DNA from 3 places in the Stenotrophomonas sp. NPDC077659 genome. Region 2 is predicted to be linked to each of the others. Evidence: predicted binding sites of a transcription regulator. Region 2 holds the regulator's gene; each other region holds the start of a gene.
What was found. Region 2 encodes FliA, which starts transcription of late flagellar genes. Its sites were predicted from a motif close to TAAAGTTTNNCNNNCNNNGGCCGATAA; they were not measured.
Positions count from the first base shown of each region.

Region 1 (6,475 bases), on a different contig from region 2:
GGCTGGCGAACCGGGAACCCGGTAACCCCGGAAACGAAAACGCCCCGGCATGGGCCAGGGCGTCTCCGAAAGGCCAGGGTCAGAGCTCTTTTCCTTCGGAAAAGGGATCCGACCCCCGGTGGGCAGGAATCAGAACTCCTGCCAGTCTCCGTCTGCCAGCTCGGCGGCCAGGGCGCGGCCGCCGGTGCTGCGGCGGGCTGCAGGGGCTGCCTGGGCCGGTGCCGGGGTGACCGCGCGCGGGACCGGGGCCGGGGCGCGCGGGGCGACCGCGGTCTCGGCTTCGTCCACAACGAAGATCGACACGGCATCGCTCAGGTGGCCGGCCTGCTCTTCCATCGCACGTGCCGCTGCGGTGGCTTCTTCCACCAGCGCCGCATTCTGCTGGGTGGTCTCGTCCATCTGCACCACGGTCTGGTTGACCTGCTCGATGCCGGCGCTCTGTTCCTGCGAGGCCGCCGAGATTTCGGCCATGATGTCGGTCACGCGCTGCACCGAGGCGACGATCTCGCCCATGGTTGCGCCTGCCTTGTGCACCAGCGCCGAGCCGTCGTTGACCTTGCTGACCGAATCGTCGATCAGGCTCTTGATCTCCTTGGCTGCTGCGGCCGATCGCTGGGCGAGGGTGCGCACTTCGCTGGCGACCACGGCGAAACCGCGGCCCTGTTCACCGGCACGGGCGGCTTCCACGGCAGCGTTCAGCGCCAGGATGTTGGTCTGGAACGCGATGCCGTCGATGACCGAGATGATCTCGGAGATCTTCTTCGACGAGGCTTCGATGGCGGACATGGTGGTGACCACCTGGCCGACCACCTCGCCCCCCTGCGAAGCGACACTGTGTGCGCCGATGGCCAGCTGGTTGGCCTGGCGGGCGTGTTCGGCGTTCTGGCGGACAGTCGACGTCAGCTCCTCCATCGAGGCGGCGGTTTCTTCCAGGTTGGCTGCCTGCTGCTCGGTGCGGCGCGACAGGTCGCTGTTGCCCGAAGCGATCTCGCCTGCGGCCGAGCTGATCGCGCGGCTGGACTGCTTGATGCGGGTGACGATTTCGCTCAGCTGCGCGGTGGTCGAGTTGGCATCGTCACGTATGCGGGCGAACACACCCTGGTAGTCGCCGTGCATGCGCACGGTCAGATCACCCTGCGACAGGGCGGCCAGCAGGCCGGAGGTCTGTTCGATGCTGCTGGCGTTGGCGTCCAGCAGGCCGTTGATCTGCTGGGCCAACTGCAGGAAGAAGCCTTCCTTGCCGCTGGCATCGATGCGGCCGGCCAGATCGCCTGCGGCGGCCTGGGCGATGACGCGTGCCACTTCAGCCTCGACCTCGGCTTCCTGGGTGCGGTCGCGCCACTCCACCACGTAGCCGACGGTGTCACCGGCCTCGTTGCGGATGGTCGATGCCACCTGGGCGAACTGCGCATCGCCGTACTGCATCGGGCGGCGGGCCACGCCGTGGGCCTTGAGATTGGCCACCAGGCTGGCATCCATCTCGCCACGGTGTTCCAGCACGGTCGCCGGCTTGCCGACCAGCGACGCATGCGCGTCGAAGTCCGGCAGGTCGCGGCGCACGTCGTCCTGGTAGTGGGCCAGCGTCTGCTGCAGCGCGCGGTTGCTGTAGACGATGGTGTTGTTGTGGTCGGTCAGGTACACGCCGGTCGAGCTGTAATCGAGCGCGGTACGGATACGCAGGTTTTCGCGGGCGACGGCGGCATCGGTCTCGATACGCTCGCGCAGGTCGCGCTGCATGCGCTGCATGGCCTGCATCAGTTCGCCCACTTCATCCTGGCGGCTGACATCGATATGGCCGTCCAGTTTGCCGCCGGCGACATCGTTGGCGACCGAGACGGCGCCACGCACGCTGCCGACCAGGGCGCGGGCGAACAGCCACACCAGCACCAGGCCCAGTGCGGCGCCGCCGAGCAGGGCGATCACCATCAGCGTGGACGAGGCGGCGTAGGTGGAGGATGCCTCGTCGCGCGATGCGCGGGCCAGGCGGTTGTCTTCGGCGATCAGCGATGCCAGCGCATCAGTGGCCTTCCCGTGCTTGGTGCGGGTCTCGCCGACGAAGGTGTCGATGGCATCGTCCTGCAGGTCCAGCTCCAGCATTTCGGTGACGCTGTCATAGGAGGCCAGCGCGGCCTTCCAGTCGGCAGCGAACGCATCGAACAGTTTCTTCTGCTGGGCGTTGTCGATCAGCGTGGGGTACTCGACGATGGCCTTGTCCATCCGCGTGCGGATTTCCTTGGCACGGTTGCGTGCGTCGGCCTTGACGTCATCACTGGCGCGGATCAACTGCTGATAGGACGCGCTGCGGTACTCGCCGACCATGCCGCGCATTTCGCCGGCCATGCGGATGCTTTCCATCCGGGAGCCCGCCAGTTCGGTGGTCACATTGTTCAGTGAGTGCAGCCCGCGATAGGCGACGATGCCCTGCAGCAGCATCACCAGCAGGATGACACCGAAGGTCACCATCAGTTTCGGCATCAGTTTGAGGTTGTTGATCCACGGCATGGGCGTTGCGATCTCCTAGGGCAGACGCGCCCGGGCGTCTGGCCCGGTTGCAGCAGACCACGCCGGCGCGTGGCCGGCGTGGTGATGGACAGCGGATTACTTGATGTTGGCCAGCTTCAGGCCTGCCGGCGAGCTGACTTCGATTTCGGCGCGCGAGGCATCGCGCTGGATCTTGCCGATCACGCACACGGTCTTGCCTTCCAGGGTTTCCAGCGGGAAGTTGAACTTGCCGCGGTTTTCGCCGGCGATGCGTGCCGAGAAGGTGTGGCGGGGGAAGGCGCCGCCCATGTACAGGAAGGTCGGCTGGCCTTCGGAACCTTCCGCGTAGCGGGCCTTTTCGACCTTGCCACAGACCATGCCGTCCTTGCCGACCGAACGCGGGGCCAGTTCCGGCGGGATCATGTCGGCCGACTGGGCGAAGGCGGAGGAGGCGGTGGTGGCCAGGACGGCGACCGAAACGAACGCAAGCAGGGACTTCATCTGGGTGATTCTCCGGGGATTGGGAAGGGCGATCCGGCGTGGCGCGCTCCTTCGCGACCGGGCTCCTGTCCCCCTATCGGCTGCGCCGCAGGGAACTGAAGGGCTCTGTAAAAAAAACGTGAGCGGAGTCCGTTTGCTCAGGCGGCGGCGTCTTCGACCACGCTGGCCTGGCCCATGTCGGCGCTGTCCAGCAGGGTTTCGATGTCCAGCAGGATCAGCATGCGGTCGTCGTGGGTGCCGATGCCGGAGATGAAGCGGGTATCGACGGCGGCGCCGAATTCAGGGGTGGGGCGGATCTGTTCGGCCGACAGCGGGATCACGTCCGAGACGCTGTCCACGACGATGCCGACGACGCGGTCGTCCACGTTCAGTACGATCATCACGGTAAAGGCGTCGTAGCGCGCGTTTTCCAGGCGCAGCTTCAGGCGCAGATCGATGACCGGAACAATGGTGCCGCGCAGGTTGATGACGCCCTTGATGTAATCCGGCGCGTCGGGGACGCGGGTGACGGCATCGTAACCGCGGATTTCCTGCACCTTGAGGATGTCCACGCCATAGTGCTCGGCACCGAGGGTGAAGCTGAGGAATTCGCCATCTGCGCTGGCGGCGGAGCTGGTCTTGTCGTTCATCGAGGGTCCTGGTCTGCCGGAAGTGCCGGTGTCAGGCTCGATATCGGCCCCGTGCGGGGGGACTTTAGTGGGGCGTCATCCACGCATGGCGTGGATCTACCGGGGGCACTGGGCATCCACGCATGGCGTGGATCTACCGGGGCACTGGGCATCCACGCATGGCGTGGATCTACCGGGGCACTGGGCGTCCACGCATGGCGTGGATCTGCTTCGGCCCCGGATGGGTAGTGCCGGCCGCTGGCCGGCAATGGTGGACCCGCTTTGTTTCCAGCGTTGCCGGCCAGCGCCCGGCACTACCGGTCGGGTGGCGTTACATCTCGCCGTTCTGGCGCGCCTTGCGTTGGCGGTCGATGCGGAAGATGTAACGCTGGATGGCGCTGTCGCCACCGCGCGGCAGATCGTCAAAGCGCATGCCGATCCGCTTGACCTCGATCCCGTTGGGTTGTCGCTGGGGCAGCATGTTGCACACCACCAGGCTGATCTGCAGATCCGGGCCGTCGGGCATCGACAGCGTGGCGCTGTAGCGCTTCTGCAGGCTGAAGACCGCACAATCGCTGGCGACGGTCACCGCCAGGCCGCCGCCGCTGATGTCGACCACGCGCATGGACAGGGCCTCCGCACCGGCTTCCCCGGCCGGCAGCGCCAGTTGCGGTGAATCGGTGATGGGGGTCTCCAGGCGGTACAGTTCGCGGCGCTGCAGGTGCACCAGTTCTTCGGGCAGGGGCGCGCGGAAGGCTACGTGGCCATCGTTGTCCACCCGCCGCAGGCCTTGCAGGCGGAAGCGCACCAGCACCCGTTCAAGCTGGGCAAAGCACAGCAGGTGGTCGGCCTGTTCGGCGGCGCGGTTTGACGCTTCCTGCGGGCTGCCATCCAACAGCAGGACGTCGTCGTCGTCGTCCAGCTCGAGCAGGGCAGTGGGGAAGGAGCGGTCGCGACCGTCGACATGGGCGTTGATCAACGAGCGCTGGTCGATGAGCGAACGCAGCAGCTGCCGCAGCTGGCGCGGGTTGCGCACCAGGAAGCGTTCGTCAGCGGCGTCGGCCGCGTGTGCGTCGTGCAGGTCGTTGTCGTGGCCGTCGGACATGGAATCTTGGTTCAGGGGCGGGGGCCGGCGCCCGTTGGCGCGTGGCTTGAAAGGGGTATCGGCCGTGACCGCCGATTATTAAGTGTGAAATACATCACGTTCTATAAGGGGCGTAGCGTCGAGCCTGCTCGACGGCGAGCGCTTCAGTCGAGCATGTTCGACGCTGTCTGCCGGGTCGGGATCGCGTTCGTTCATCTGGAAGCGTGCGACGGCCTCGGCCAGCAGGCCGGCCTGTTCGGCCATGCCGTGCGTGGCATGGGTGGATGCCTCCACCAGGGCGGCGTTCTGGCGTGTGGTGGCATCCATCTGCGCGATGCTGTGGTTGACCTGCTCGATGCCGGCGCTCTGTTCCTGCGATGCAGCGGAGATTTCGCCCATGATCTGGTTGACCTGCTGCACCGCCTGCACGATCTGCCCCATGGTGCTGCCGGCCTGCTGCACCAGGCTGGAGCCTTCGGCGACCTTGCCGACCGAATCATCGATCAGGTCCCTGATTTCCCTGGCGGCCGCCGCCGATCTTTGCGCCAGTGTGCGCACCTCGCTGGCGACCACGGCAAAGCCGCGACCCTGCTCGCCGGCACGGGCGGCTTCCACGGCCGCATTCAGGGCGAGGATGTTGGTCTGGAAGGCAATGCCGTCGATGACTGCGATGATCTCGGCGATCCTCTTCGAGGACGCCTGGATGGCTGACATGGTGCTGACGACCTGGCCCACTACGGCACCCCCCTGGCCGGCCACATCAGCCGCACCGCTGGCCAGTTGGTTGGCCTGGTGCGCATGCTCGGCGTTCTGGCGCACGGTGGCGGTCAGTTCTTCCATCGTGGCCGCCGTTTCCTCCAGGTTGGCGGCCTGCTGTTCGGTGCGGTCAGCAAGGTGTCCGTTGCCGCGCGAGAGGTCGCCGGCACTGCCGGTGAGCGTGGCCGACGCAGACTGGATGCTGCCGACGATGGCGGTGAGCTGGGCCACGGTAGTGTTGGCGTCGTCACGGATGCGCGCGTAGAGCCCGTGGAATTCACCGTGCATGCGCACGGTCAGGTCGCCGCGTGACAACGCCGCGAGCAGGTGCGAGATCTGTTCGATGCTGTACGCATTGGCATCGAGCAGGCCGTTGAGGCGTTCGGCCAGCTGCAGGAAGAACCCTTCCTTGCCGGCGGTGCCGACGCGGCCGCTGAAGTCGCCGAGCGATGCCGCTTCGACAATCTGGCCAAGCTCTTCCTCCACCTGCAGTTCAACGGTGCGGTCGGCCCATTCCACGACGAAGCCGTGGCGGTGCCCGGCATCGTCGATGATCGGGTTGACGATCAGGCGCATGCGGCGGCCGCCGACGCGGATCTGTGCGCGGTAGGTGCTGGTCAGGCCGTCGAGCAGCGCGGCCTGATGGGCCGGGTTGCGGTGGAAGATGTCGATGCTGCGCCCGAGCAGGTCGGTGGCATCGAACTGCGGCAGGTCGCGGCGCAGGTCGGCTTCGGCAGCGGCCAGCATGCGTTGCAGGGGCCGGTTGACGAAGACGATGTTGCGCTCGCGGTCGGCAATCATGACGTGGGTGGTGACAACGTCCAGCGCCGTGCGGATGCGCAGTGACTCGCCGTCGGCGGCATGTTCACGGGCACGCCGCTGCCGCAGCTGGTTGCCGGTCAGCACCAGTGCGGCGGCCAGCGAATCGCGCGGGAACCGTGCTGATTGCAGGCTGTCAGGCAGCGGCCGGTCTTCGGCCAGCCCGCGCGCCAGCTGGGCAAGTTGCTGGGGATCATGGCCGAGCAGCAGCAGCTGCCGACGCATC
Region 1 is NZ_JBNNHG010000161.1:414-6,888, forward strand. It holds gene ACQKDV_RS16850 (methyl-accepting chemotaxis protein) at 130-2,502, opposite strand; gene ACQKDV_RS16855 (hypothetical protein) at 2,599-2,982, opposite strand; gene ACQKDV_RS16860 (chemotaxis protein CheW) at 3,120-3,611, opposite strand; gene ACQKDV_RS16865 (flagellar brake protein) at 3,922-4,695, opposite strand; gene ACQKDV_RS16870 (methyl-accepting chemotaxis protein) at 4,774-6,475, opposite strand, start outside.
Region 1: ACQKDV_RS16860 (chemotaxis protein CheW) is a predicted target of FliA. The motif match lies at 3,652-3,678, and genes of this name have one in related genera.

Region 2 (6,475 bases):
CCCGACCGACCGGACAACCTGGAACATTCCCACAGAAATAGCATCACCCGCATCAATGCTCCACGTGGAACAAAAAAAAACGCCCGGATAAGCCGGGCGTCTTCGTGTTTCACGTGGAACAGCGCAAACGTCAGAGACGCAGCGGCATGACCACGTGGCGCGACTTCTCGCTGCTGGACTCACGCACCAGCGCCGAGGAGTTGGAGTCGCGCAGCTGGATGATCACTTCCTCGTCGCGCAGGGCGGAGAGGGCATCCAGCAGGTAGTTCACGTTGAAGCCGATGGCGAGATCGCTGACCGTGGTGTCGGCTTCGATCTCTTCCTGGGCTTCTTCCTGCTCCGGGTTGTGCGCGCTGATCTTCAGGTTGCCCGGAGAGACTTCCACGCGGATACCGCGGTACTTCTCGTTGGACAGGATCGCGGCGCGCTGCAGCGAGGCACGCAGTGCTTCGCGATCAACCTTCACTTCGCGGTCGGCGCCAATCGGGATCACCGCCTCGTAGTCCGGGAAACGGCCGTCGATCAGCTTCGAGGTGAAGGTGACATCGTCGCGCTTGACGCGGACGTGGCTGCGGCCGACTTCCAGCTCGATCTCGCGATCGCCGCTTTCCAGCAGGCGCTGCAGTTCGGTCACGCCCTTGCGCGGCACGATGATCTGGCGCTTGGAACCGCTGGGCTTGGCCAGGTCGGTTTCACAAAGGGCCAGGCGGTGGCCGTCGGTGGCGACGGTACGCAGGGCATCACCGCGCAGATCGAACAGCAGACCGTTGAGGTAGTAGCGCACGTCCTGCTGGGCCATCGCGAAAGCGGTGCGTTCGATCAGCTCCTTCAAGGTCGCTTCGCCGATGGCTACGCGCTCGGTGGCCTCCACTTCGTCCACCGACGGGAAGTCGTTGGACGGCAGCGTTGCAAGGGTGAAGCGGCTGCGACCTGCCTGCACGGTGATCTTGTCACCGGTCTGCGAGACGGTAATCCGGCTGCCGTCGGGCAGGGCGCGGATGATCTCGAACAGCTTGCGGGCGGGAATGGTGGTTTCGCCGTCCTGGGCGTCTTCAACCGCGATCCGCGACACCATCTCCACTTCCAGGTCGGTACCGGTCAGCGACAGCTGGCCGTTCTGCACCTGGACCAGGAAATTGGCCAGAACCGGAAGGGTCTGGCGGCGTTCGACCACGTTGACGACCTGTGCCAACGGCTTGAGAAAGGCTTCGCGCTGCAGTGTGAAACGCATGTGGTTCCGTGCCCCTATGCTTTAAAAAATGTGGAATAAATCAAAAGCTTGGTGGTGCTGGTAGAGACAGAATCGCTGGAAAACAATGCTAAGTATTTGTAATGTAAAGAGTTTTCAGCCTCGAAACCCTCTGCATTACTGTCCGTCAGGGGGTGGGGAAAGCTGTGGATAAATTCGACGCGTTTGCCGACGCCAATTTTATCCACAACTCATCCCGCGCTTGCTACCGGATTCTGCACCGTTTTGTGCGATGACGCCTCATCAGCGTCCGTGCATCATTCGCTCAGCTTCCGGATCAGCTTGTCCCAGTCCTCGCGGAGCTTGCCGTCGGTCTCCATCAGGGTGCGGATCTGGCGGCAGGCATGCAGCACCGTGGTGTGATCGCGACCGGCAAAGGCATCGCCGATCTCAGGCAGGCTGTGCTCGGTCAGTTCCTTGGTCAGGGCCATGGCGACCTGGCGTGGGCGGGCCAGCGAGCGGGTCCGGCGCTTGGACAGCAGATCCTTGATCTGCAGCCCGTAATAGTCGGCAACGGTTTTCTGGATGTTGGGAATGCTGATCGCCTGCTGCTGGACGCCGACCTGGGCCTGGCCAACATCGACGTCATCCTCGGCCTGAACCCCACCTTCACCCTGGCCGACCTGGTGGCCGGCCGCTGCAGCCTGGAAGACGTGATCATCGAGGGCCCCAACGGCGTGCTGGTGGTCCCGGCCGCCTCCGGCCGCCGGCACATGGCCGAACTGGCCCCGGCCGAGCATGTCGGCCTGGTCAACGTGTTCTCCGAACTGGAACGCGAGCTGGACATCATGGTGGTGGATACCGCTGCCGGCATCACCGATGGCGTGCTGACCTTCTGCCAAGCCGCACAGGACACGGTGGTGGTGGTCTGCGATGAACCGGCCTCGATCACCGACGCCTATGCGCTGATCAAGGTACTGTCGCGCGAACGCGGCGTGGACCGCATCCAGGTGGTGGCCAACATGGTGCGCGACCCCAACGAGGGCCGCGTACTGTATGAAAAGCTGAGCCGGGTCTGCGAGAAATTCCTCGCCGATGTCTCGCTGAACTACCTCGGCTGCGTGCCGCAGGACGACTGGCTGCGCCTGTCGGTGCAGCGCCAGCAGCCGGTGGTCAAAGCCTACCCGTCCAGCCCGGCCGCGCTGGCGATCACCGAGATCGCCCGCCGCACCGCCCGCTGGCAGGCGCCCACCGAACCGCGCGGCGGCGTCGAATTCTTCCTCGAACGCATCCTCAAGCAGCGTGGGGTGACCGCATGAAAGGCGCAGCCCAGTACAAGGAAGTCCAGCGCTCGACCGCGACCGACGTCATCACCCAGCACTCGGACCTGGTGCGGCGCATCGCCCACCACCTGGCCGCGCGCCTGCCGGCCAGCGTGGAGGTGGACGACCTGATCCAGGCCGGCATGATGGGCCTGATCGAAGCCTCGCGCAGCTACGACGCCGACCAGGGGGCCTCGTTCGAGACCTACGCTTCGATCCGCATCCGTGGCTCGATGATCGATGAGATCCGGCGTGGCGACTGGGTACCGCGCTCGGTGCACCGCCGGGCCCGCGATGCTGCGGCCACCATCCGTCGCCTGGAGCAGAGCAGCGGACGGGCCGCCAGCGCCACCGAAGTGGCTGCGGCCATGGACATGCCCCTGCCCGAATACCTGCGCCTGATGGAGGACGCCTCGCGCGGGCAGGTGCTGAGCCTGGAATCACGCATCGAGGACCAGGGCGAGCTGGACACCGTGGCCCAGGGTGGCCCAACCCCGCAGCAGGTGCTGGAACGTGGCGAATTCGGCCGCGAGCTGGGCAAGGCCATCGGCCTGCTGCCCGAGCGCGAACAGCTGGTGCTTTCGCTCTATTACGAGCAGGAGCTGAACCTGAAGGAGATCGGCGCGGTGCTCGGCGTGAGCGAATCGCGGGTCTGCCAGATCCACGGCCAGGCCGTGCTGCGCCTGCGCGGCCGCCTGAAAACCTTCGAGGCCGCCGACGCGGGCCTTGAAGAATGACATGAACGAGTCGGCTGCCCCCGGCCCCTCGGAATGAACACCAAAGGAACTCTGCTTTGAACAAGAACATGCGCATCCTGATCGTTGACGACTTCTCGACCATGCGTCGCATCGTCAAGAACCTGCTGGGCGATCTGGGCTTCACCAATACCGCCGAAGCCGAGGACGGGCATGCCGCGCTGTCGATGCTGCAGAGCCAGCCGTTCGATTTCGTCGTCACTGACTGGAACATGCCAGTGATGACCGGCATCGAGCTGCTCAAGGCCATCCGTTCCGATGCCAAGCTGAAGACCCTGCCGGTGCTGATGGTGACCGCCGAAGCCAAGCGCGAGCAGATCATCGAAGCGGCCCAGAGCGGCGTCAACGGCTACATCATCAAGCCGTTCACCGCCCAGACCCTGGAAGAAAAGCTGGGCAAGATCTTCGAACGCCTGGCGGCCAGCGCCTGATGGATACCCCGGCCGACAGAAGCGCCCTCGCCCTGCGCCTGCAGGAAGCCCTGGATGCCCTGGAGTCAGGCGACGAGACCGCCTGGCGCCAGCGCATCGACAGCCTGGTGGCCGCGCGCACCCAGCCGATGATGAGCGGCCTTTCGCGGCTGGCGCGCGAGCTGGGCCAGGCGCTCGGCGAGCTGCCCACCGTGCCCGACGAGGCCGGCGAGCTGGACGATGCCTGCGCGCGCCTGGACCACGTGGTGGCAATGACCGAACAGGCCACCCACCGTACCCTGGACCTGGCCGAGGAATGCCGGGCCCTGACCGAACAGCTGCGCGCCGATGGCCTGCGGCCGGGCCAGGACGTGCAGCTGGAGCGCATCCGCCACAACCTGACCGAGATCGCGCTGACCCAGAGCTATCAGGACCTGACGGGCCAGATCATCCGTCGCGTGGTCGGCATCGTCCGCCGCGTGCACGAAGGCTTCGGCGCACTTGGGCTGCCGCCGGAACAGCATCGCACCGACCCGGAACTGGCCGGGCCGGCACTGAAGGGGCTGGACCGCCACGCGGTCTCGCAGAACGACGCCGACGACCTCCTGTCGGATCTGGGGCTGTAAGCATGAGCGCTGTTGCCGACGACATCACTGCCGATTTCATCATCGAGGCCCAGGAAATCCTGGATCGCCTGGGCGAACAGCTGGTGTCGCTGGAACAGGCACCGCAGGACAATGACCAGCTCAACGCGGTCTTCCGTGGTTACCACACGCTGAAGGGCGGCGCGGGTTTCCTCGGCATCACCGCCATGGTCGAGCTGTGCCACGCCGCCGAAGAAGCGCTGGGCGCGGCCCGTGCCGGCCAGGCCGTGCTGCAGTCCGGTCATTTCGATGCTGCCCAGCAATCGCTGGATTACCTGCAGTCGATGCTCGATGCGGTGTCGTCCGGCACTGAGCCGGGCTATGCGCCGCCGGACCTGATTGCCCAGTTCGAGGTGCACGGCGGGGCCGCGCCCGCACCGAGCGCCGCCGCAGCGCCTGCCGCCACGGGCAGCGACCTGATCACCGACGACGAATTCGAAGCCCTTCTCGACCAGCTGCACGGCGGCAACGCGCCGACCGCCGTCGCTGCGCCGAAGAAGGCCGACGATGGCCTGATCAGCGAAGACGAGTTCGAAGCCCTGCTCGACCAGCTGCATGGCGGCGCGGCCCCGGGCTCGAAGCCGGTGGCCGTGGTGCCGGCGACCGCCCCGCCCGCGCCGACCCCGCGCGCCGCGCCCAAGCCGGCCGCGAACAAGCCGGTGGCCGAGGCCGAACACACCGTGCGCGTGGACACCAAGCGCCTGGATGCCATCGTCAACCTGATCGGCGAACTGGTGCTCTCACGCAACCGGCTCAAGACCCTGCGCACCCGGCTGCGCGATGAGGAGCTGGACCGCGCCGTGTCCACGCTGGACATCGCCACCGCACGCCTGCAGTCGGCGGTGATGCGTACCCGCATGCAGCCGGTCGGCAAGGTGTTCTCGCGCTTCCCCAAGGTCGCCCGCGACGTCGCCCGTTCGCTGCAGAAGGAAGTAGACCTGGAGCTGATCGGTGCGGAGACCGAGCTGGACCGCAACCTGGTCGAGGCGCTGGCCGATCCGCTGGTGCACCTGGTGCGCAACGCCATCGACCACGGCGTGGAAATGCCCGACCTGCGCGAAGCGCAGGGCAAGCCGCGGATGGGCCATGTGCGCCTGTCCGCACAGCAGGAAGGCGACTACGTCAGCATCGAAGTGCAGGACGACGGTGCCGGCATCGATCCGGAAAAGCTGCGCGCCAAGGCGCGCGAGAAGGGCCTGATCGACCCGGAAGCCGCCGCCCGCCTGAGCAGCGAGGAGTGCCTGCACCTGGTGTTCCTGCCCGGATTCTCCACCAAGCAGCAGGTCACCGACATTTCCGGCCGTGGCGTCGGCATGGACGTGGTGCAGTCGCGCATCCGCGAACTGAGCGGGCAGATCCAGATCCAGTCCGAACTGGGCCGGGGCAGCCGTTTCCTGATCCGCGTACCGCTCACCCTGGCCATCCTGCCAACGCTGCTGGTGCAGGCCGGCGAGGATGTCTATGCCCTGCCGCTGGCCCGCGTGATGGAGGTCCTGCACGCGCCGCGCACCTCGCTGGGCTGGTTCGATGGCCGTGCAGTGCTGGACCGGCGCTCGCATACCCTGCCGCTGGTCGATCTGCGCCAGTGGCTGGATGTGACGCCGGCCGCCTCCACCCTGATGACCATTGTCGTCCTGCAGGCCGGTGAAGCCCGCTTCGGCCTGGTCGTGGACCAGGTGCGTGGCCGCGAGGAAGTGGTCATCAAGCCACTGCCCAAGGCTCTGCGCGGCCTGCGCGGTTATGCCGGTGCCACGCTGATCGGCGATGGTCGAATGGCGCTGATCCTGGACGTGGACGGCCTGCGCTGAACCCCCGCCGGGCATGGCCCGGCGACCCGAAAACTGTGACTACCGTCTGTACGCGATCACCCGGTGTCTCAAGTCCCATTCACACACGCCGATACCGGACCCATGGATAGACTCAGCCTCATTGGACTCTTTCTGGCCCTGGCCTCACTGGTCGGCGGCAGCATCCTGAAGGGCGCCGGCCTGGCCTCGCTGTGGTCGCCGGCGGCCTTCGTGATCGTGATCGTCGGCACCGTGGCGGCCATCCTGCTGCACACCGCACCGGCGGTGTTCAAGCACGCCTTCAGGATCGTGCGCTGGGTCGTGCGCCCGCCGCACAGCGACCGTCACGAACTGATCAAGCAGATTGT
Region 2 is NZ_JBNNHG010000001.1:91,500-97,974, forward strand. It holds gene dnaN (DNA polymerase III subunit beta) at 131-1,231, opposite strand; partial or broken gene ACQKDV_RS00365 (helix-turn-helix domain-containing protein) at 1,507-1,803, opposite strand; partial or broken gene ACQKDV_RS00370 (MinD/ParA family ATP-binding protein) at 1,795-2,508, shown strand; gene ACQKDV_RS00375 (RNA polymerase sigma factor FliA) at 2,505-3,248, shown strand; gene cheY (chemotaxis response regulator CheY) at 3,305-3,697, shown strand; gene ACQKDV_RS00385 (protein phosphatase CheZ) at 3,697-4,302, shown strand; gene ACQKDV_RS00390 (chemotaxis protein CheA) at 4,305-6,128, shown strand; gene ACQKDV_RS00395 (flagellar motor protein) at 6,231-6,475, shown strand, end outside.

Region 3 (6,475 bases), on a different contig from region 2:
CGGACGCTGCTGGAACTGGCCAGCGAACGCGCACTACCCGACGAACATGCGGCGCTGCCGGTGCAGGACGCCGCGCGTTGGCTGGCCGGTCTGCCGCCGCTGCCGGGGCGCGAGTACTCCATCGCCTCATGCGCTGCCGATGGTGCAGTGGAACTGGTGGTGCGCCTGGTGCACGACGCAGCCGGCCGCCCCGGCCTGGGCTCGGGCTGGCTGTCGCTGCACGCGCCGCTGGGCACCCGCATCGCCGCGCGTGTGCACCGCAACCCGGGCTTCCATCGACAGGCCGGCGCGCCGATGGTGCTGATCGGCAACGGCACCGGCATCGCCGGCCTGCGCAGCCTGCTGCGTGAAGCCGCCCAGCAGGACGAACACGGCCATTGGCTGTTGTTTGGCGAACGCCAGCGCGCGCACGACCAGTTGTTCGCCGGGGAGATCGTGCAGTGGCAGACCGAGGGCCATCTGGCCCGCGTCGATCTGGCGTTCTCGCGTGATGCAGACGGCGGTGGCTATGTGCAGCATCGCCTGCAGGCGGCTACGGCGGAATTGCAGGCGTGGCTGGCGCGTGGCGCAGTGATCCACGTCTGTGGTTCGCTGCAGGGCATGGCCGAGGGCGTGGACCAGGTGCTGCGCGCGGCGCTGGGCGACGAGGAAGTGGAAGCGCTTCTGGAAAACGGGCGCTACCGCCGCGACGTGTACTGAACCCCGCCTGGCAGCGCCGGCCGCTGGCCGGGGTGCGGTTGGAATGCCGGCCAGCGGCCGGCACTACCGGGGCACCATCACGCCGCGATGCGCGGGTGTCGCTGCGGCTGCAGGCGGAACGCCGATACGGCCTCGGTCAGGGCCTGCACCTGGGCCTGCATCTGCGCAGTCGATGCCCCGGCTTCCTCCACCAGGCTGGCATTGCGCTGGGTGCTCGATTCCATCTGCATGATGGTCTGGTTCACCTGCGCAATACCCGCATGTTGTTCCTGCGACGCGCTGCGGATGGTGGTGAGCAGCGCGGCCAGCTGCTGCACGCTGCCAACGATCTCGCCCATGGTGGTGCCGGCCTGTTCGGCCTGCACATTGCCCTGGCCGACACGGGCCACCGAATCTTCGATCAGCACTTTGATCTGCTTGGCCGCCTCAGCACTGCGCTGGGCAAGCAGACGTACTTCAGACGCCACCACGGCGAAGCTGCGCCCCTGTTCACCCGCACGCGCCGCTTCCACGGCGGCATTCAGGGCCAGGATGCTGGTCTGGAAGGCAATGCCGTCGATCAGCTGGGTGATGTCACCGATGCGGCGCGAGGCCTCACTGATGCCTTGCATGGTGGCCACGACCTGGCCGACGGCCTGGCCGCCACGTGCGGCCACTACCGCCGCGCCCTGCACCAGTGCATCGGCGCGGCCGGCAGCATCGGCGTTGCGGCCGACGGTATCGGTCAGTTCGTGCATCGACGCGGCGGTCTCTTCCAGGTTGGCCGCCTGCTGTTCGGTGCGCTGCGAGAGGTCATGGTGGCCGGCGACGATCTCGCCCACGCCCACATCCAGCCGCGAGGTGGCCTGCTGGATGCGGGTGACGATGCGGCCGAGCTGGCCGACCGTGGCATTTGCATCGTCGCGCATGCGCGCGAACACGCCCTGCAGGTCACCCTCCATGCGAACGCTCAGGTCGCCGCGTGCGAGGGCTGCCAGCAGCGTCTGCAGATCGCCCAGATTGGTTTCGAAGGTGGTCAGCAGATGGTTGATGCTGGTGGACAGGGTACGCACGAAGCCCTGCTTGCCCTCCAGCGCGATGCGACCCTGCAGTTCACCGTGCGCGGCCGCGTCAACGAGTGCGGCCACTTCGGTTTCCAGCAGGGTTTCCAGCGCGCGGCTGCGCCATTCCACCGCCACGCCAAGGAAATGGTCCTCATCGATGATCGCGTTGGCGATCAACTGGTAGCGCACGCCCAGGTGATTGATCTCGTGCTCCTCGCGGTAGCGCACGCCGGCCACGCGGGTCATCGCCGGGTGCAGGCGCGCCGCGTCGCTGCCAACCAGGGCGTCGGCCGACATGTCCAGCAGCTGCAGCAGGGCGGGATTGGCGTAGGCCACCTGCCCCTCCGCATCGATCACCATCAGCCCGGTCTGTGCGCTGTCCAGCGCCTGGCGCACGCGGGTGTTGCCGCGGGCCACCGCGCGTTCGTCTTCGATACGCGTGCGCAGGCGCTGCTGCATGTCGACCAGGCGCTGGGCCAGCTTGCCGATTTCATCGTTGGCGTTGTACACGCGCAGCGTGGTGTCCAAGCGATCGTCAGCGATGTCACTGGCGAAGCGCAGGGTGTCCTCGATCGGGCGACGCACCGCGCGCAGCACCAGCACCAGGCTGGTGATCAGCACGCCGGCCACCAGCACCAGGGTGGCGGCGAACAGCACGCTCATGGTGCGTGCACCTGCCTGCTGGCGTGCCTGCGCCTGGGCCAGCGCCTGCACTTGGGCCTTCTGGAAGGCGGCCAGTGCGGGCGCCACGCTGGCGGCGGTATCCAGCAGGGACTGGGCTTCCACATCCAGGCCGACGCGGGCGGCGGTGTAGCCCAGCAGCGCGGCCTGGTAGGCATCCATCTCGGCGCGCAGGCGCTCCTGCGCCTCGGTCGGCAAGCCTGCCAGGGCCAGATCAAAGGGCAGCTTCTCTTCACTCGCACGATCAGCATGGGTGGAATCGCCATCGAGCAGCAGCATCGCTTCCTGGCGACGCATCTTCTGCACATGCAGGTCCAGCACCGGGCGCTGCAACGCGGCCACGCTGGCCTGCAGCGCGGCGGCCGCCTGCTGCAGTTGCGCAGCCAGGCCAGCATCACCACGGCCCATTTCATCCACGCGCTCGAACAGGGCGGCGATGCCCTGCGAGAAACCGTCGACCGCTTCGGCCAGAGCCTGCAGCGCCTTGCGCCGGCCGGCATCCATCGGCATCGCGCGCAGCGCCTGCAGGTCGTGCTTCAGCTCCTGCTGGGCGGCCAGCAGCTGGCTGCGGTCGGCGTCGTCGAAACTGCGCGCATACTGTGTCTGCAGGCGGCGGGCTTCGGCCACGCGCGTGGCCAGCGCCGTTGCCAGATCACTGCCGTGCTGGTAACTGGCCTGGCGGCGGGCGGCCTGTGCGCTGGTATGCCCGGTCCAGGCATACACGCCGGCGATGGCCACCAGCCCCAAGCCGCAGACCCACAGGGTGGCCTTCAGTTTGTTGGCTACGCTGAGCCGGTGTGGCTGCAGCCACAGCAGCAGGCCAGGGAACAGCGAGCGCATGCCCTCCAATTGGGTGCGCAGAAACCGGAGGCGAGGGACCACGGTCGGCATGACAGACTCCAGGCAGAATGACACACCGTCATCGGCCTGGATGAGCGGGACTTTAGGATTGTTTTCGACCCTGCCGGGTGGCCCCGGGGGTCGCGGCCTTTGTACCGGCCGCAGGCGACCGGGCGATGACACAGGCCGCGAGCGCTTGACCTCAACCGCGGTTGCGGTTGCACAGTGGGCATCCGCCCCTGCCCCCCCCCCCGCACCGCCATGGCCCCCTTGGATATCCCCCGCTACCTGCAGCGCCTGCAGCTGGATGCCGCGCCGCCCACCACCCTGGAAGGACTGACCCTGTTGCAGCAGCGGCACAACGCCCTGCTGCCGTTCGAGACGATCACCAGCCTGCTGCGCGACGCGGTGCAGATCGATCTGGACAGCGTGCAGCACAAGCTTCTGCAGGCGCAGCGCGGCGGTTACTGCTTCGAACTGAATGGCGCGTTCCTGGCCTTGCTGCAGACGCTGGGCTTCGATGCGCAGGCGCTCAGTGCGCGGGTGCTGTTGTCGGCCGGTGCAGGCGAACTGACCCCACGCACGCATCTGTTGATCCGGGTGGCGCTGGAGGGTGAGGACTGGCTGGTGGATACCGGCTTCGGCAGCCTGACCCCGACCGTGCCACTGCGCCTGCGGGAAACGGCTGCGCAGGCCACGCCGCATGAGCGTTACCGGCTGCAGCGGCTGGATGACGGTGATTTCCTGCTGGCGGCCCGCAGCGGCGACGACTGGCGGGCCCTGTACCGCTTCGACCTGCAAGCCCCGGCGCCGGTCGATAACGAGGTGGGCAACTGGTATGTGTGCACGCACCCGCATTCAAGTTTCCCAGGCCAGCTGCGCGCATCCCTGACCGGGCCGGACTGGCGCCGCACCATCGGCAGCGGCAACTACACCCAATACCGGGCAGGCCAGGCGCCGGACAAACGGGCGCTGCGCGATGTGGCTGACGTGCGGCAGGTGCTGCATGAGGGCTTTGGCATACGGTTGCCGGACGACCCGCGGCTGGACCCGGCCATTGCCGAGTGGCTGCAACGGTGGCATGCATCAACCAGGTAGCGTCGAGCCCGCGCTCGGCTGCTTTCCGCTCTCTGTAGAGCCGAGCCCACGCTCGGCTGCTTCAGACGATGCGCAGGATAATGGCTTTGAGCACCGCGCAGGTGCGGTCGCGGGCACCGAGCTTGTCGAGGATGGTGGAGACGTAGTTCTTCACCATGCCTTCGGCCAGGAACAGGCTGTGCGGGGGCTCATTGTTGCTGCAGGCGCCGGACAGCAGCAGCGCACGCGGCACGCACGCCGCCAGTGGCATGCTGGAGTTCCCCGTGTTCTCCGGAGTGCCCCATGCCGCTGTCCGATCATCGCGCTGCGCTCGCACCACACGGTCACCTGCGCGTGGCGATCAACCTGGGCAATCCGGTGCTCGCCCAGGGCGATGCGCGTTCGCCACGTGGCCCTTCGGTGGAACTGGCCACGACGCTGGCGCAGCGGCTGGGCGTGCAGGCGCGCTTCACCTGCCACGACGCTGCGGCATCGGTGGTGGCGGCCGCTGCCGAAGATGGATGGGATCTGGCCTTCCTGGCGGTGGATCCAGCGCGTGCCGACCGCATCGCTTTCAGTGCGCCCTATGTGGAGATTGAAGGAACCTACCTGGTGCGTGCAGACAGCGCGGCACGCGCGGTAGCCGACCTGGACCGCGAAGACGTGCGCATCGCCGTGGGCCGTGGCGCGGCCTACGACCTGTTCCTGAGCCGTGAACTGAAGCACGCGCGGATTGAACGTGCCGACACCTCTGCGGCGGCCATCGAGCTGTTCGACCAGCAGCGGCTGGATGCAGCGGCCGGGGTACGTCAGCCGTTGCAGGCGTGGGCCGGGGCGCATGCAGGCCATCGCGTGCTGGCGGATCGCTTCACCGCCATCCAGCAGGCCGTGGCCGCGCCGGCCTCGCGCCCGGTGCAGGCGCTGCAGGCGCTGTTTGCGGAGGTGGAAACGATCAAGCAGGGGCCGCTGCTGGCCGAAGCGTTTTCGCGCGCCGGGCAAGCGGTGACACTCGTACGCTAAGGGAGGCTGCTTTCCGTAGAGCCAGGCGATGCCCGGCTGCCGTGTGCGGGGTTCCCGCGAAAGGCAGCCGGGCGGCTCCGCAGTGGCGGGGTCAGCGCTGCAGGGCGTCCTGCACGGCCTTGGCCACATCGGTGTTGTCGATGTAGCTGCCGTCGTTCCAGCGCACATGCTGGCGGTAGCCGGGGTCGATACCACGCACGCGCTGGCCCAGCAGTTCGGCGCCGTTGCCCTTGGCCCACAGCGGTACAAGCCCATTGGAATGGTTACCGGTGGGGCGGAAGCTCATGCCCGGCATCTGCCCGCGGCCGTTGTTTCGCACAGGCTCGAAAGCCACCTGCTGCGCGTTCGGGCCCATCGGCATGCTGTTGTCGTGGTCGGTGGTGACGATCAGCAGGTTGCGTTCCCAGCCGCCGTTCTGTTCGATCCACGCGATGACCGCCGATACGGCGTCGTTGAACTCGGCGGTTTCCTCGATCAGGCGGCCATACTGCGGCTGGTCGGTGCAGGCACCGTAGTGCCATTCGGTGCCGCAGGCGCTGGTATGTGCGGCCCAGTCTGTGGCACCGCCTTCGACCATCAGGAACAGGCCCTGCGGCGAACGCTGCTGCAGGAAGCGCAGCGCACCACGGGTCATCGTCGCCAGGTCCGGCACGCTGTCGATCTTCTTCACCCCGGACGGGGTCGTGGGATCATGCCCGACCACCGGCAACTGGCGCGCCTGCTGCAGGGTGTTGGCCACGCGCGGCACGCCAATCAGCGGACGATCAGTCGGCAGGTGCCCATCGGCCAGGGCCACGAAGTCCTCGCGGCTGCGGATCAGGCGCCACGCCCCTGCGGGGTTGCCGGCAATCGGCGTACCCGTTTCCAGCTGCTTCCAATCCTGCTGCGACACCCATTCCCACGGGTTCTGGCAACCCTCGGCGGCAACCTTGTCCATGCCTTCGACGCAGGGTTTGCCATCCACGCTGTAGCCTGGGCCACCGGTGCCCATCACCAGATCCATATGCCCCTGGGCCAGCATCTGGTGGGCGATCTGGTGGTAACTGTTGCGCGATTCGCTCTGCGCAGCAAATGCCGCGGGCGTGGCATGCGCGAACGGCACCGAGGTGACCACG
Region 3 is NZ_JBNNHG010000105.1:2,096-8,570, forward strand. It holds gene ACQKDV_RS14050 (PepSY domain-containing protein) at 1-699, shown strand, start outside; gene ACQKDV_RS14055 (methyl-accepting chemotaxis protein) at 777-3,314, opposite strand; gene ACQKDV_RS14060 (arylamine N-acetyltransferase family protein) at 3,525-4,361, shown strand; partial or broken gene ACQKDV_RS14065 (DNA-binding response regulator) at 4,423-4,578, opposite strand; gene ACQKDV_RS14070 (transporter substrate-binding domain-containing protein) at 4,644-5,360, shown strand; gene ACQKDV_RS14075 (alkaline phosphatase) at 5,452-6,475, opposite strand, start outside.
Region 3: ACQKDV_RS14055 (methyl-accepting chemotaxis protein) is a predicted target of FliA. The motif match lies at 3,343-3,369, and genes of this name have one in related genera.